DNA from 4 places in the Paenibacillus sp. Pae15 genome. Region 2 is predicted to be linked to each of the others. Evidence: riboswitches for the same ligand, from Rfam matches in the RefSeq annotation. Region 2 holds a riboswitch; each other region holds the start of a gene.
The links. A riboswitch is a leader RNA that binds a small molecule or an ion and turns the genes downstream of it on or off. The one in region 2 is predicted to bind cyclic di-GMP.

Region 1 (3,651 bases), on a different contig from region 2:
GCTGAAGTGGAACGCATGTTTCCTTTTCAACTGTCAGGCGGAATGGCCAGGCGGATTCTTGTCTCCACGGCAAGCATGAGCGGTGCAAAGCTTGTCATTGCCGATGAACCGACTCCCGGTCTCGACGCCGGCGTTGTCAAGGAGACGCTCGGCTTCTTCAAAGAGCTGGCTGATCAGGGATGCGGTGTGTTGTTCATCACTCACGATATCGAAGCAGCCCTGCAGATCGCTCATAAAGTAGCCATCATTTATGCCGGCACGACCGTAGAGACGGCCCGTCCGGACGATTTCGCCGGCAGCGGGGAAAAGCTTCGGCACCCTTACAGCAAGGCATTGTGGAGAGCGCTCCCGCAAAACGGTTTTGAGCCGATCCCGGGCTTTCAGCCGCATCCGGATGCGCTCCCTGAAGGCTGCAGGTTTGCTCCGCGCTGTCCGATGGCTACGAACGAATGCATGAACTCTCTGCCCGAGATGCGATGGCTGCGCGGCGGATCGGTGAGGTGCATCCATGCTTCTTGAAGGGCGAAATCTGGGTTTTCATTACGAAAGGGCCTCTTGGATATTCAGGGGGATAGACATCATGATCAAGCCCGGTGAAGTGGTAGGGCTGGTCGGGCCAAGCGGCTGCGGCAAGTCCACTTTAGCCCGCATGCTGGCCGGCTATGAGAAGCCCAAGGAGGGAAGCGTTCTGTTGAATGGCGCTCCTCTGCCTTCCAAAGGCTTTCTTCCGGTTCAGCTGATATTTCAGCATCCGGAAAAAGCGGTCAACCCGCGATGGCTCATGCGGTCCGTACTGAAGGAGAGCTGGGACCCCGATGAACAGCTTCTTGCCTCTTTAGGCATTGAGGAGGAATGGCTAAACCGGCGTCCCGGCGAGTTGTCCGGCGGCGAGCTCCAACGATTCTGTATCGCCAGGGCCCTTGGTCCTAACACCCGTTTTTTGATTGCCGACGAGATTACCACGATGCTCGATGCCATAACCCAGGCCCAAATCTGGCATGCGGTGCTAGAGGCGGCCGAAAAGCGCGGTATGGGAATGCTTGTGATCAGTCATGATAAGCATTTGATCGGACGGGTTTGCACCCGGGTAATGAAATGGGGCTCTTCAAGGACGCTTTAGGGGGTTGACAACAAGCCGCGAAATATAAAACTTCCGAACCGGCAGGGGACTGGAAATCGGCATGTAAAACACACCAGCTGCGAATTTAGTTTCGTACTGGTGTTTTTTTAATGTAAAAAGACCTAGATGATATTCTAAAATATAGTACTAAAGACTCGTAAAAATGATAGTCAAATTGTGGAAAATGTGTTAGAATAAAAGAAAAGATGTCGAAACACCATAAATTAACACTATCCATGTCGATAGTTTTGACGATATACATATTTCTTTTGCACCAAATGTAAACAATGTACAACCAATGATAGTCCGATCAAGGCACAGCCATTGAAAAGTGGTGTCGCAAAGCTAAAGGGGCTAACGTGTGGAAACACACCATGCCAGCCAGCCGCCGGAATGAGGAAGAAAACCCTTCATTCGGAGGGTTTTCTTTTTTATTGTAATCGAAAAAGATGGCTTCGTTAAAAAGAGGATGTTGTAGCCTGTGAGGATGGTGAGAGGCCATGTACGGTGTTTTTAATGAAAAGCGATTGAAACATTTATCGGAAGAAATTGAGAGAATTCGATTCAAAATGCATGGCATATTCAACATCAAGCTTTGTTTATCCGATCCGGAAGTTAAAGCATTAAGCAAGGAATTGGATTGTGCGGTGATCAGATACCAAGAGTATATCAAGCGATTGACATGAATGAAATAAGGACAATGAGAGGTATTTTACGGAAAGGGTGATGTCAGTGAACGGTGAACAGGCGGTAAACGGACTAACACAATTGCTGGTCAAAGATATAGTGACCTATGAGCATAGTATAAGGGTTGGAAAAATGGCCAAGCTGATGGCGGCCTATCTGAACTTTGATGAATTGCAAACCCAAAAATTGATTGCAGGATGCTGTTTACACGATATTGGCAAGGTACACATCCATGACTCCATTTTGAAAAAGAAATCCTCGCTCACACAGGAAGAGTGGAAATATATGAAGTGTCATGCTTTTTTCGGAGTTCAGATGGCCATCATGGAAGGAATTACCGATCAGGATGTCATCGATACCATTCATTATCATCATGAGCGTTGGGACGGTACAGGCTACCCCAGCGGCTTGAAGGGAAACGACATTCCTGTATATGCCCGCATTTGTTCGATATTGGATGCTTTCGACTGTATGATATCGGATCGCCCCTATAAAAAAGGGATGTCCATACAGCACGCTCGCGAAGAACTGCTGAACCAGAGTTATTCGCAATTTGACGGTCATTATGTTCAGGTGTTTCTCACCATCCAGGATATGATATTGGAACATATTCAAAGAGACTCCGTACATTCGTTCGCCTATCATACGAGAGCTATATATCATTCGGGAATCGTATGACGATGAGATGAGTAGGTCACCGCCGGTGGCTTATTTTGGCTTTTGACAGCTGAAAATGTTACAAATTATTGTTTTTTGATAGGACGGAAGGAAAATGAGGGGAAGGTAATGAATTAAAATTAATGAAGGGCAGGAAGAGCCGAAGCATACAAGATTGGAGGGAAATCAGAAGTGAAGAAGGTTCTTACATCCACGACATGGAAGGTATGGCTTGCCTTTTGGATGATGATCGCCATGCTGACCATTCCGGCCCCGAGAGCGGACGCGGAATCGTTCTCCTATTTCGGGTATCCGAAAGGAACGGTGGGCATATCCAAGCCAACCATCGGTTTTGAGCTTGGCGAAAGGAACGGACTGCAGGTTGGTTCGTTTAGTATGAAGCTGGATCAAAAGCTTGTTTCGGGGACTTTTGATAAAGAAACGATGAGTTTTACATATACACCGACTGCGGGATTAACGCCAGGGGAGCATTCGGTTGAAGTGCAGCTGCAATTTACCGGTTATCAGACGGTTCATTTGAATTGGACGTTCACGGTAGCAGACAACCCTATAAGCGAAGTTCCCGCCGCATACTCACAGACCCGTCAACTGGGTCTGAAAGCGATCAACGATTATCGCATGCTTTACGGATTAAAGCCGGTCAAGCTCAACGGGAATCTGACGTTAGCTGCCCAACTCCATGCTCAATATTTGTTCACGAACCGTGCAGGGGAGACGACGCCTTCGGTTTCGCTGCATGATCAAAAGAAGGGATTGCCCGGTTATATAGGAGCCACCCCTTCCGAGCGTGCGGTTTATGCCGGATATTTTCGCGGCGTCGGAGAAAATGTTTCTTTTAAAACGGGAAATCTCGTGGATTCCATCGACCAGCTGTTTGATGCGCCGTATCACCGCAAGCCCTTTTTAATGCCGCATGTTACGGAAGCAGGTATAGAGATGGTCGGGGATTATGTCGTCATCATGTTTGGCTATGGGGAAAACTCCGAAACGGAGATGACGGTCTCTCCTGCCCCCGGGGATCCCTATGTTCCGCTGATTTTTGACGGTTACGAAAATCCGGATCCAATACGTATGCATGCGTCAAGAGATTATCCCGTCGGGTATCCGCTTAAGGTAGTCGTAACGGGAAAAGGCGTTGGCGAAGTCCAGTTGCTTGAAGCGACTTT
Region 2 (3,651 bases):
GTCAATTCATGGTCGAGGAGGCGAATCCGGCTTTTTTCCAGATCATCGGCTATACAAAAGAAGAGCTGGGGCAGGCATCCTTCTTATCTTTTCTATCGGCTGAATACAGGGATTGGGTATTGAAGCGCCCGGAGTTTTTTGAGTATGATGAGGTTCTGTTTTCGGAAGAGAGATGGACCGTAAAACACGGGCATCAAGTGGATGTGGAGCTATCTTTACGCGAAACGGTTATGGATGGGGTCTATTACTATATTATGGTTGTCAGAGACGTCAGCGACAAAAAATGGATTTTACGGCAGGGTACGGGGTATGAGGTAAGCGGAACGCTGACGACGAAATTCCGCTTTACCGATTGCTCGCTCCACGGCCCCTTGCTGGATCTGCAGAGAAAAGATTTGTTAGCGCAGCCGTTTCTTTCTTTTGTCGGATCCAAACATTTGCTTCAGGTAAGGCACTCGCTCCGCCAGGCCTTATTGTCCGCATCCGGCTTCAGTATGGCGCTGGAGTGGGTACATAACCATCGACAGGCAGATATGGAATTTCGCTTTCAACCTCTGTTAAACGGCAGGCAGGAAGTCACCCGAATTGCCTTTGTCGGCAAATGCCTGGCAAACGGGCAAACACGGGAACCGTCGGGAATAGCTGTTACGCTGCGCATGCTGATGGCGGAACGCCGTATGACGGCAACCAGGCTTTCTGAGCTGACCGGACTGTCCATGGGCACGATCTCCAAAATGAGAAACGGAAAAATTACAAACCCGCATAAATATACCATACAATGTATTGCGGATGCACTGGGTGTTCCGATTACCGAGCTTTGGCGCGATTAGATCTGTAACAATATGTAAAAACGGGTGTAAATAATGCAATGTTTTAACCTTTTTGTCGAATATTAGCGAAAAATGACACATAAAATACTTTCTACAAGCATGGATTAGTCCTTTTGTCTTATATCGTGTTGTCGTTTGCCGATCTGCTTGATTATAATTTAATTATAAAACGGAATATTTCATTACGATAATGGCAAACTTGTCGAAAGGCAAGGACGCAAAGCAATGGGCCTAAAGTATTTTATGCTATGGCAGCCATGCCGCCGATAATGGAAGGAACGTATTTTTCATGCACCTTTCCCCGGCTGGAGAAGGTGCATTTTTTCTAAGCTGCAAAACGCTTGATTCAGAGGAAGGAGGTAGTCCGGATGTCCGACTCTATTACGGAAATGGAATTGGTCAAAATGATAAAATCGTTGGCGTTGGATTCAGCGCCGAATGGTGCCGGTTTGTCGGATTATTCCAAAGAGGAAGCTCTCGGCGGGCATAAAGAAAATACGAACCGAGGCTGGTTTAGTGTAAGCGGAAATGAAATTTTTGTACATACGTCGGATGACGAGATGTCGCCCCTTACCATTGAGGCTATACCCCCGGTCAAGCTGACTGTAAATGGAGAAGCGGTCTCCGGTACGGTAACCGTAACATCCAAGGACAAGCTGGAGTGGTCCGTAGAGGAATCTCCATTGTTTGAAATTCAGGTATCCGAGGATCGTATGCAAGCCTACCTGCTTGTGCATTCACCCGTCAGGTATGTATGGAAGCTCAGCGAGTGCGAGCCTGCCGCCCATTTGGTTCTCAGAGCGGAAGAAGACCAATCGATTATTCTTAACAAACTGGAGTTTAACGATATTATTCTTGAGCTGGATCGTTTGTCGATCACGAAAAACCGGAACATCGGGGCAGTGTTTGAGGAAGTGCTTAATCCGACATTCGAGCCGATTCTGATCGCGCGGGGAAAGCCTCCGGTTCCCGGAAAGGATGCGGAGCTGCAGCTCTTTTTCACAGAGCAGGTGGAAAATCAGTATGTGGAAATCGGGGGCGTGGTCGATTACAGAAATCATTTAAATATTCCTTCGGTCACTCCGGGAGATGTGATCGCCCGAAAAATTCCGCCGGAAGAAGGGACCGTCGGCTACGACGTATATGGCAATTTCATTCGGCCAAAAGAACCGAAGGATATTGTTATTGTAGCCAAAGACGGGGTGCAAATCCGGGAGGACGGCTTCGTTATCGCTCTTAGAGAAGGAAGACCGCGCATCACCGGCAACCAAACGAAGTTTTTTGATATTACGAAGGCTTATATCGTACCCGGCGATGTCAATATTGAAACGGGACATATTGTTTTTTCCGGCGACATTATCATTTATGGAAACGTGATGGAAAGCATGATCGTCGAGTCGCTTGGCAATGTGTATATCTCAGGCAGTGTCTACAACGCTACCGTCACGGCAACCGGCAGCATTTACATTCAAGGCAATGCGATCAAAAGCAATCTGTACTCCGGTTATTTCGGGGTGTTGTATAACCGGCTTTACAACAATTCCAAATTGTTAATGTCCCAATTCGAACAGCTGCTTGAAGCAGCGAAGCTTCTTTTCGAGATGGTGGAAAAGAAGGGGCAGAAGCCCCATTACGGACAAATTATTTTACTGCTCGTGGAAAACAAGTTTAAAGATATTTATAAACTGGCCAAAGAAGCGTTATCGGTGATTATTAATATCCGGTCCCGAGACAAGACGGCTTGGCTGAATCTTAAAGACATGCTGGAACGGTTCCTTCAGCTCTCCCGGATGCCGCAATTGATTTCTCACGGAACGATTCTCGGCATTTTGAATTCTCTCAGGGAGACGGTCCAGCATGTCGGCAGCATGCAAGAAGCCAAAGTACGGATCGATATCGGGCAGTGCCATTTATCCACGCTCAAATCCAACGGCGACATTTTGATCCGAAAAGAAGGGGTGCTGCAAAGCGACCTGTACTCAGCGGCCAATATTGTATTTTATGACAAAGATGCCGTATGCCGAGGCTCCCGTTTGGAGGCGGACGGCATGATTTCCGCCATGATGGTCGGCGGTCAGACGGGGGCTCCGTCGGTTTTAAGGTCCAAGACGAAAATTATTCTGAAGAGCATGAGCTCCGGCAGGGTATGCATCGAAAATTACTGCATCGAAATTCTGGAGCACATCGAGAATCAGACGATCGATATGGAATGGGTAAAAAGCCGCGTATATTCCGCCAGAGGCATTCAAAATCAACAGACCAACGGTAAATTGGCGTGATGACGGACGATAAAGGTTTACGCCAGTTGATAGAAAAATCGCATCTTCTGGGCAAGAGGTTGAATAAAAATATATATAATCGAAATGGACTATTAATTCTGCCAGCTTCCTCCATTCTTACAACGGAAAGCCTTAAATCGCTTCAAGAGCACGGTCTTAAACTTGACAGTACGGATGTGATTCTCCCGGAATTTGAGCCTGAGCAGCTTGTACGGCTTGCTATCCGTGAGATGAAGGAGATGTTTGCGGATATCCGCGCCGCCGGAAGGGTTCCTGTCGACAAGGTATGCCGTACGGTTCTGCCGGCCATCATGCGTATTTCGGGCCGTTCGGATACGTATCGCATTTTGTTGACGCTGGAGAAGCAGGATGAAGATACGTACAAGCACAGTGTCGGAGTCGGCGTGATGGCGGGATTGCTGGCCAAATGGCTCGGCCTGTCCGTAAATGAACGGGTTCGAATCACCTTGGCCGGCCTTCTTCACGATGTGGGCAAGCTGTTCGTTCCGCAATCGATCCTTCAAAAGCCGGGCCAATTGGAT
Region 3 (3,651 bases), on a different contig from region 2:
CCGACCATGAGACGTCGAACTCATCCATTTCAAGGTCAGGCGGAACCTGCTGCTCTTGTACAAAAACGTTCATGCGAACGGAAAAGCAGTCATTCAGCTGCTCCTCCGTATGTACGGGTATAATGTTCAGATTCAAGCCGAAACCTCCCGGGTCTATGAAAGCGTCCAAACTTCACCCGGACGCAAAGCTTTGCCGGTAATCCCTTTTGACGTGAGGCTGTCGGCGAACGCTTGCGCATTCTGTCTGATCGGCGGGAACGTATTGAAATGCAGCGGCACGACGGTCTTGGCCTTCAGCCATTCTGCAGCAAGAGCCGCATCCTGAGGTCCCATCGTAAACACGTCGCCGATCGGCAGAAACGCCACATCAATTTGGTTGCGCTCGCCAATGAGCTTCATGTCGGAGAACAGTGAGGTATCCCCGCTGTGAAGAAGCGTCAAACCGTTCCACCGGATGATAAAGCCGCCCGGCATGCCTCCATAGATGATCTTCTTCTCTTCTTCGAGCACGATGCCGGAGCTGTGAAAAGCCTGGATCATCTCGATCTCCGCATAGCCCAGAGAGGTACGGCCGCCAATGTTCATAGCAAACGTCTTCGCTCCCTGCCAGCTCATATACGTTGCCAGCTCGAAGGTGGCAACGACGGTGGCATCATTGTTTTTTGCGATCGGCATGGTATCCAGAATATGGTCCGGATGTGCGTGGGTAAGCAGGATGTGCTCCACTTTGATATCCTCCGGCTTGGTAGCTGCCAAAGGATTGCCGGAAATAAACGGATCAATGATCAGAGAGTGTCCTTCGTGACTGAGCTGCACGCAAGAATGCCCATGATAGCGAATTTCCATAATGGTTACTCCTCCTTGGTATGGGAATCGGGTTACTTTAGGACAAGCATCGTATGTACATTGTAACAAAGAACCCGCCATAAACTCAAAAAAGAAAAACGTCCGCAAGATCATCGGACGGTTCATGGGTGCGCTAGCCCCACCCCTCATCTTTCACGATTTCAAAGGCGGACCGTAAACTTTCCATCCCATACCCAACGCCTATTTGAAAAACCGGCCGGTTCATCCGGCAAAAGCCTTCAATAATGCCTCCCTTACACGGTCTTTGCTGAAGGGCTTGACGATAAAATCGATGGCCCCCATAGAAACCGCACGAATCAAAAGCGCCTGCTGCCCCATCGCCGACACCATGATGACTTTGGCATCCGGGTCCATCGTCTTGATTTCCTTCAGCGCCGTAAGGCCGTCCATCTCCGGCATGGTTATGTCCAGCGTAACCAGATCCGGTTTAAGCTCGGAATAAAGCGTCAGGGCCTCCAGCCCGTTGCTTGCCTCCGCCACGATTTCATACCCAAATTCGATCAGGGAATTTTTGAGAATCATACGCATAAATAAAGAATCGTCTACGATAATAATTTTTTTCACGCCGGATTACCCCCACTTGTATGATGTATGTACGCAAGGATAAGTGGCAGCACGGTCCTATAATGGCAAGTGATCAGTCAAGCTGATTTGTAACACTCGAAAAAACTTGAGATGAGATGCCGGGTCACTAAAAAAAGACCTCCCGTTTGCCGTAAAGGAGGCCCGTATCAGACGATTTCCTCCGGTCCTTCGGCAACTGGCTGACGTAGTTTGCACATTAGTCCCTTTAGCATTGCGTCCTTGACTTTTACCAGGGTTGCCTTAGTCGAGTGAACCGATAATCAAATGTATTATAGCATCCTATGGTGAAAATACAAGAGCGAACTCTCGGCCTGAATAAGGTTAAACGGCTCTTCTTTTCTTATCTATAATTATACCTGTTCGCTCCAGGCATTGCCACAATTTTGTCAATTTTTATCAGTAAGCTGTAGAGCGCCATGTTTAATATGAGAATCCCGGATGTCCGCTGCTTATGCTGCCTCTGACGTGCCCGTCCCTCTTCAGCATCCGGTTTCATCTTGAATGGGCAGCTTCCTCGGATCGGTCTGTCGCCAATGGGGGTTCAGGAGATAGTGCGGAAATCTCCTTTCTCCACTCCGGAGTCATGTCTATGTTCAGCGCTCCAAGCGAGGGCTCCAACTGTTCAACACTGCGGGCGCCAATGATCGGGGCCGTGATCCCGGGATGAGACATGACCCATGCCACCGCTAATGAAACCGGATGAACGCCATGCTCATCCGCGTACCGGGTGAAGCGGTCCGCCGTCTCGTAATAGCCTGCATCGGCATAACGAAGCTTGTAATTCGCCTGCTCAACGAGCCGCCCCAGTTCAGGCTTTCGGCCGACACCGTATTTCCCTGTCAACAGTCCGCCTCCCAGAGGGCTGTAGGAGATGACGCCCATCCGCTCGGATTGAGCCATCGGCAAAATTTCGACCTCCGCCTGACGTTTCACCAGGTTGTACATCGGTTGAATGCATTCAAACCGGGCAAGGCTTTCCCTGGCTGAAATCCCAAGCGCCTTCGCGATCTGCCAAGCCGCCCAGTTGCTGACTGCCGGATGCAGTATTTTTCCCTGCCGCTGAAGATCGTCCATAGCCCGCAAAATCTCTTCCATATCCGCTTCCGAATCGAAAGCGTGAACGAAATACAATTCGATCCGGTCCGTTCCGAGCCGCTTCAAGCTTTCCTCTACCGCAAGCATGATGTGCCTGCGTGATAAGCCCCGGTCATTGATGCCCTCTCCGGTCTTCCCGTGAACTTTGCTGGTAAGAATGACATCATTGCGGATTCCGGCAATGCACTTGCCCAATATTTCTTCTGCAAGCCCTTTATTATACACATCGGCGCAATCGAAGAAATTTATGCCTACCTCCCGGCATCTTCGGAACATGGCCATAGAGGCTGCCTCGTCGGCTGCACCTCCGAAGGACATTGTGCCGAAGCAAAGACTGGATACTTTCATTCCTGTTTTACCTAATGTACGGTATTGCATCTAACCTTCCCTCCTCTTCATGAGCCAAAGGCATCGGCCGACAGAATCCGCCTTCTATGCATTCAGCGCACATTGGTTTACGTTCAACGTGTTCATCCGCAAAACTGCACAATTCCAATTCAAAAGCGCTCCCGGGTTATGTATTCGTCATTGAGGGCTCCATCTCCGGCTTGCGCCTGTTTACATCATACCATAAAAGACCGGAATACCTTCACCGCTTTTTGCCTTCCAACGGGTGAACCAAGGGTGAACCAAGATCGTCTAATATTCAAAATCATCACGCATCCGCCTTGGAAGGAGGTGAAAGAAGATGAAAACGGGAACAGCAATTGCCATCGCGATCGCGGGCGCAGCACTGTTGTCCATATCCGTATGGCTCGGGCCCGGAGTGTTCACAAGATCAGACGCGGAGCAACCGCCGACGCCGCCAAGCCAACAAGCCGGCTCCGCTCCAAACAGCCCCTCCGGCAATGAAGTCCAACCGGTTCCGCCTCCTGCTACACAGCCCGTTCCCGAGGTAAAGGCGCCCCAACGCGTACCCTATCATGGTCCGGTGGAGCATATCTTTTTCCATCCTTTGATTGCTTACCCCGAGCTGGCGTTCGATGGAGATTCGATGTCCCGGGGCTACGATGACTGGTTCGTTACCGTCAAAGAATTTAAAGCGATTCTCGAACAGTTATACCAAAGAGGATATGTGCTGATTGACATCCGGTCACTTTATGA
Region 4 (3,651 bases), on a different contig from region 2:
ATATATTTAAACCGATCCAAGTCAAGAAATATGACGGCCAATTGCGAATGACGGCGCTTAGCTTGATGGACTTCTTTACGCAACCGATCCATAAATAATCTCCGGTTCGGCAAATCCGTCAATGTATCGTGGTAAGCTAAATGGTAAATCGTTTGTTCCGACTTTTTCCGTTCGGTGATATCCCGCATAATCAGAGTCAGGCTGTTGACTTCGCCCGATTGGTTGAGGATCGGATTGATCTTGGTTTCCATATAGCAATAGCTGCCGCCCCTCGTACGGACCCGGAACTCCAGCGGCGGAGACTCTTTTCTGGCGGCCAGCCGGCTCTCAATCGCATCAACGACCGTCTCGCGGTCTTCTTCATGCACCCATTGAAGGATTTGGCTGGATTCAAAATCAGCCAAATCGTGTCCTAACAAGCTTTCGTGGGAAGGAGACACATACAAAAAATTCCCCTCCGCATCAATGATTGAAATCAGGTCCGACGAATTTTCGGTGATTAAACGGTATCTTTCCTCGCTTTTCCTGATCTCTTCTTCCATTTGTTTTCGGAGGCTGATATCATTTCGAATCGAAACATATTGATACGGTCTTCCTTGTTCATTTAAAAAAGGAACGATGGTCGTATCTACCCAATAGAATGATCCGTCTTTGGCTTTATTCCGTATTTCCCCCCGCCAAATATCTCCGGATCCGATGGTGGCCCACATGTTCTTAAAAAAATCACGGGAGTGATACCCGGAATTAAGTATCCGATGGTCCTGACCAAGCAATTCTTCCCTTTCATATCGGGAGATTCTGCAAAACTGTTCATTAACGTAGAGTATGATCCCGCGCGGGTCGGTTATGGCCACAATGGAGGACTGGTCCAAGGCATGCCTGATATCGGCCAATTCCTTTAAAATATTTTTCAATTTCTCGTCCTTTTCGAATAATGGGCTTTCCAAAAAAGGATATGTTGGTGAAACGGACACACGATTTGAACCTTGATTTCTCATCTCTCATCACCCGTTAAATTTGATTTGGAAGGATGCCGCCGGAATGGTTCGGCTCCACCGAAATTCATTGTAAAAAATAAACCGACCCTATAGATTATGGGGTCGGTTGCACTACTCGCTCCCAGCCATTCAAGTGCCCAGTTGAGAATGGCTGATCATGGCTTCCACAAAGATGGGGGTTATGATCATCATTGCGTTCACAATACTCCAAGAAAGACACCCTTATCCGGGCCGGCTGCCGGGACTGACGGGTAGCCTTTCGGCCTCATGAAGAGGAATAGTCCGCTTCTCGCGCGCTCCTGTTTCTAGGACGACGGACCTGGTTTTTATTATAAACGATCGAAAATTAATTTCCAATATCTTGATTGTAAAATGATCCGCCGGGAACGAAAAAAAGACCAGGGCCCCAGCCTGATCTTCACACTGCACATTTCCTTTTTTCAATTCAACGGACGGGCGATCACGCCATGAAGCCGCCCGCGGCAGCCTGCGGCGCGGCTTCTTTTCCGTTATAAAGCATCTATTTTTGCAAAAAATATTCCACCAATGTGCAGAACGAATTCGTCTTTTCGATCTGCGTCCAATGTCCGCATGTTGAAAACATATGAAACTCCGCATCCGGCAGCAGCTGCGCCAATTTCCAGCTGGTCTGTTCGACCGGAATCACTTCGTCTTCCCGACCGTGCACGAGCAGCACCGGACAATCGATCCGTTTGACTTGATCCTCCGTTAAAGCCATCGCATCGATATGGCGCTGCCGCGGGGCGGGGAACATCGAAGCGAAGGCCGACTGGTTTTCTTCGTTCAAAGTGGCTTGATAACGCATATGCACCAGATCGCTGTTTTCGGCAAAGCTTTTGTCATAGGAAAAAATTTGGATCAACTGTCTCATTGTTTCCGGATCCGGCGTATAGCCCCACACACGGTCCAGACCTTCCGTCAGAGGGAAGGAAACACCTACGCTCCCCATTAGCACCAGCTTTTTCACCAGATCCGGCCTTCGATAGGCCAAATGCAGAGCAAGACAGCCGCCGAGGGAATTACCGACGATCGACGTCGGCCCGATATGCTTCGCTTCAATGAATGCGATCAGCTGCTCCACCCACGCGTCTACCCCGTATTGAGCCGAAGGGGGTTTTTCCGACGAGCCGAAGCCGATCAGATCCGGAGCGTATACGTGATAATGCTTCGATAAAATCGGATACACCAAACGCCAATTCGCCCAAGCCGAAACCCCCGGCCCGGAACCGTGAATCAAAAGCAGCGGCTCCCCTTGTCCGGCTTCATGATAATACACGCGATGACCGCCGATCGTGTCATACAATCCTTGCTCCTGCATACGCCAACCTCCCCGATAAATAATATGAATGTAAGCCGGCACTTCAACCTTGCACCCTGAATTGCATCGTTCCCAGCCGGTCCCAGATCGCCGTGACCGTATCCCCGGCTTTCAAGGTGTGCGCACCCGTTATGCCGCCGCTCAGGATGACCTGACCCGCCTTTAACGACTGACCTCTGCGGGATAACATATTGGCCAGCATCGCCACCGATTCGGCCGGATGGCCCAATACTTCCGCTCCCGCTCCGGCGTCCTTCCATTCTCCGTTGATCGATAACGTAACGCCGATCAAATCGAGCTCCAAGCCGACGGGACTTCTGAAGCCCGAGCCGATAAACACGCGAGACGACGAAGCGTTGTCCGCTACGACATCCGGCAGCGCAAACTGGAAGTCCTCATATCGGCTGTCAATGATCTCCAGCGCAGGCACGACATATTCCGTCGCCGCCAACACCTGCGCAGCCGTCACTCCCGGTCCCTGTACGTCCGCTGCCAGCACAAACGCGATTTCCGCTTCCACCTTCGGATGGATCAGCTCATCGAGTCGAAGCACATCGCCTTCCACGACCATATAATCAAAAATGAACCCGTAAATCGGCTCTTCAACGTTCATTTGCTTCATCTTCGCCCGGCTCGTCAGCCCCATCTTGGGCCCGATCACCCGATAGCCCTGCTCCAGCTTTCGGGCGATGAGCGCTTCCTGAATGCGGTAGCCGTCTTCCACCGTCAATTCGGGCCGCCGCTTGGTAAACCGCTCGACTTCTCGTTTGCCGACCTCCGACTCGATTAAAAACAAGGCCATTTCCTCATAACCACTTGGATTCATGGACATCCCCCCATCCTAAACCGGCGCTTCCCGCTTTCCTTTCGCCAGTTCGGCCGCAACGCTCATAATCATATCCTCCTGCCCGCCTACCGCCTTGTGTCTTCCGATTTCCAACAGAATGTCTCTGGCATCAAGCCCGAATTTCTCCGCCGCCCGTTCCGCATGAAGCAGGAAGCTGGAGTACACCCCCGCATAACCGAGGATAAGACTGCCTCTTGTAATTTCCTGCGGCTTCAGCAGAATCGGCGCAACGATCTCCTCCGCCAAATCCATGATTTTATAAACGTCGATGCCGGTTTCGATGCCCAAACGGTCCAGCACCGCGACCAGCACTTCCGTCTGGGTATTGCCGGCGCCTGCGCCGAGACAGCGGACGCTGCCGTCGATCCATGTCGCGCCCGCCTCAATCGCCGCCAGCGTATTTCCCATCGCAAGGGACAAATTGTTATGCCCGTGAAACCCAACCGGAACGGAGAGCGACTGCGTGA

Region 1: it holds a riboswitch for cyclic di-GMP, as region 2 does, so the genes downstream of both, NR121_RS25280 (aspartyl-phosphate phosphatase Spo0E family protein) here and NR121_RS21545 (flagellar assembly protein A) in region 2, are expected to answer to the same signal.
Region 3: it holds a riboswitch for cyclic di-GMP, as region 2 does, so the genes downstream of both, NR121_RS16280 (response regulator) here and NR121_RS21545 (flagellar assembly protein A) in region 2, are expected to answer to the same signal.
Region 4: it holds a riboswitch for cyclic di-GMP, as region 2 does, so the genes downstream of both, NR121_RS04455 (sensor domain-containing protein) here and NR121_RS21545 (flagellar assembly protein A) in region 2, are expected to answer to the same signal.

The regions. Positions count from the first base shown of each region.
Region 1 covers NZ_JALJRM010000001.1:198,433-202,083, reverse strand. Annotated here, with positions in the region: gene NR121_RS00935 (ABC transporter ATP-binding protein) at 1-519, shown strand, start outside; gene NR121_RS00930 (ABC transporter ATP-binding protein) at 509-1,120, shown strand; cyclic di-GMP riboswitch class I at 1,425-1,513, shown strand; gene NR121_RS25280 (aspartyl-phosphate phosphatase Spo0E family protein) at 1,621-1,806, shown strand; gene NR121_RS00925 (HD-GYP domain-containing protein) at 1,853-2,485, shown strand; gene NR121_RS00920 (stalk domain-containing protein) at 2,657-3,651, shown strand, end outside.
Region 2 covers NZ_JALJRM010000033.1:34,743-38,393, reverse strand. Annotated here, with positions in the region: gene NR121_RS21550 (helix-turn-helix domain-containing protein) at 1-830, shown strand, start outside; cyclic di-GMP riboswitch class I at 1,013-1,098, shown strand; gene NR121_RS21545 (flagellar assembly protein A) at 1,199-3,109, shown strand; gene NR121_RS21540 (HD-GYP domain-containing protein) at 3,169-3,651, shown strand, end outside.
Region 3 covers NZ_JALJRM010000019.1:48,410-52,060, reverse strand. Annotated here, with positions in the region: gene NR121_RS16290 (GNAT family N-acetyltransferase) at 1-136, opposite strand, end outside; gene NR121_RS16285 (metal-dependent hydrolase) at 154-846, opposite strand; gene NR121_RS16280 (response regulator) at 1,069-1,431, opposite strand; cyclic di-GMP riboswitch class I at 1,620-1,702, opposite strand; gene NR121_RS16275 (aldo/keto reductase) at 1,945-2,925, opposite strand; gene NR121_RS16270 (polysaccharide deacetylase family protein) at 3,236-3,651, shown strand, end outside.
Region 4 covers NZ_JALJRM010000004.1:27,512-31,162, reverse strand. Annotated here, with positions in the region: gene NR121_RS04455 (sensor domain-containing protein) at 1-998, opposite strand, end outside; cyclic di-GMP riboswitch class II at 1,090-1,173, opposite strand; gene NR121_RS04450 (alpha/beta fold hydrolase) at 1,519-2,337, opposite strand; gene NR121_RS04445 (2-keto-4-pentenoate hydratase) at 2,381-3,163, opposite strand; gene dmpG (4-hydroxy-2-oxovalerate aldolase) at 3,179-3,651, opposite strand, start outside.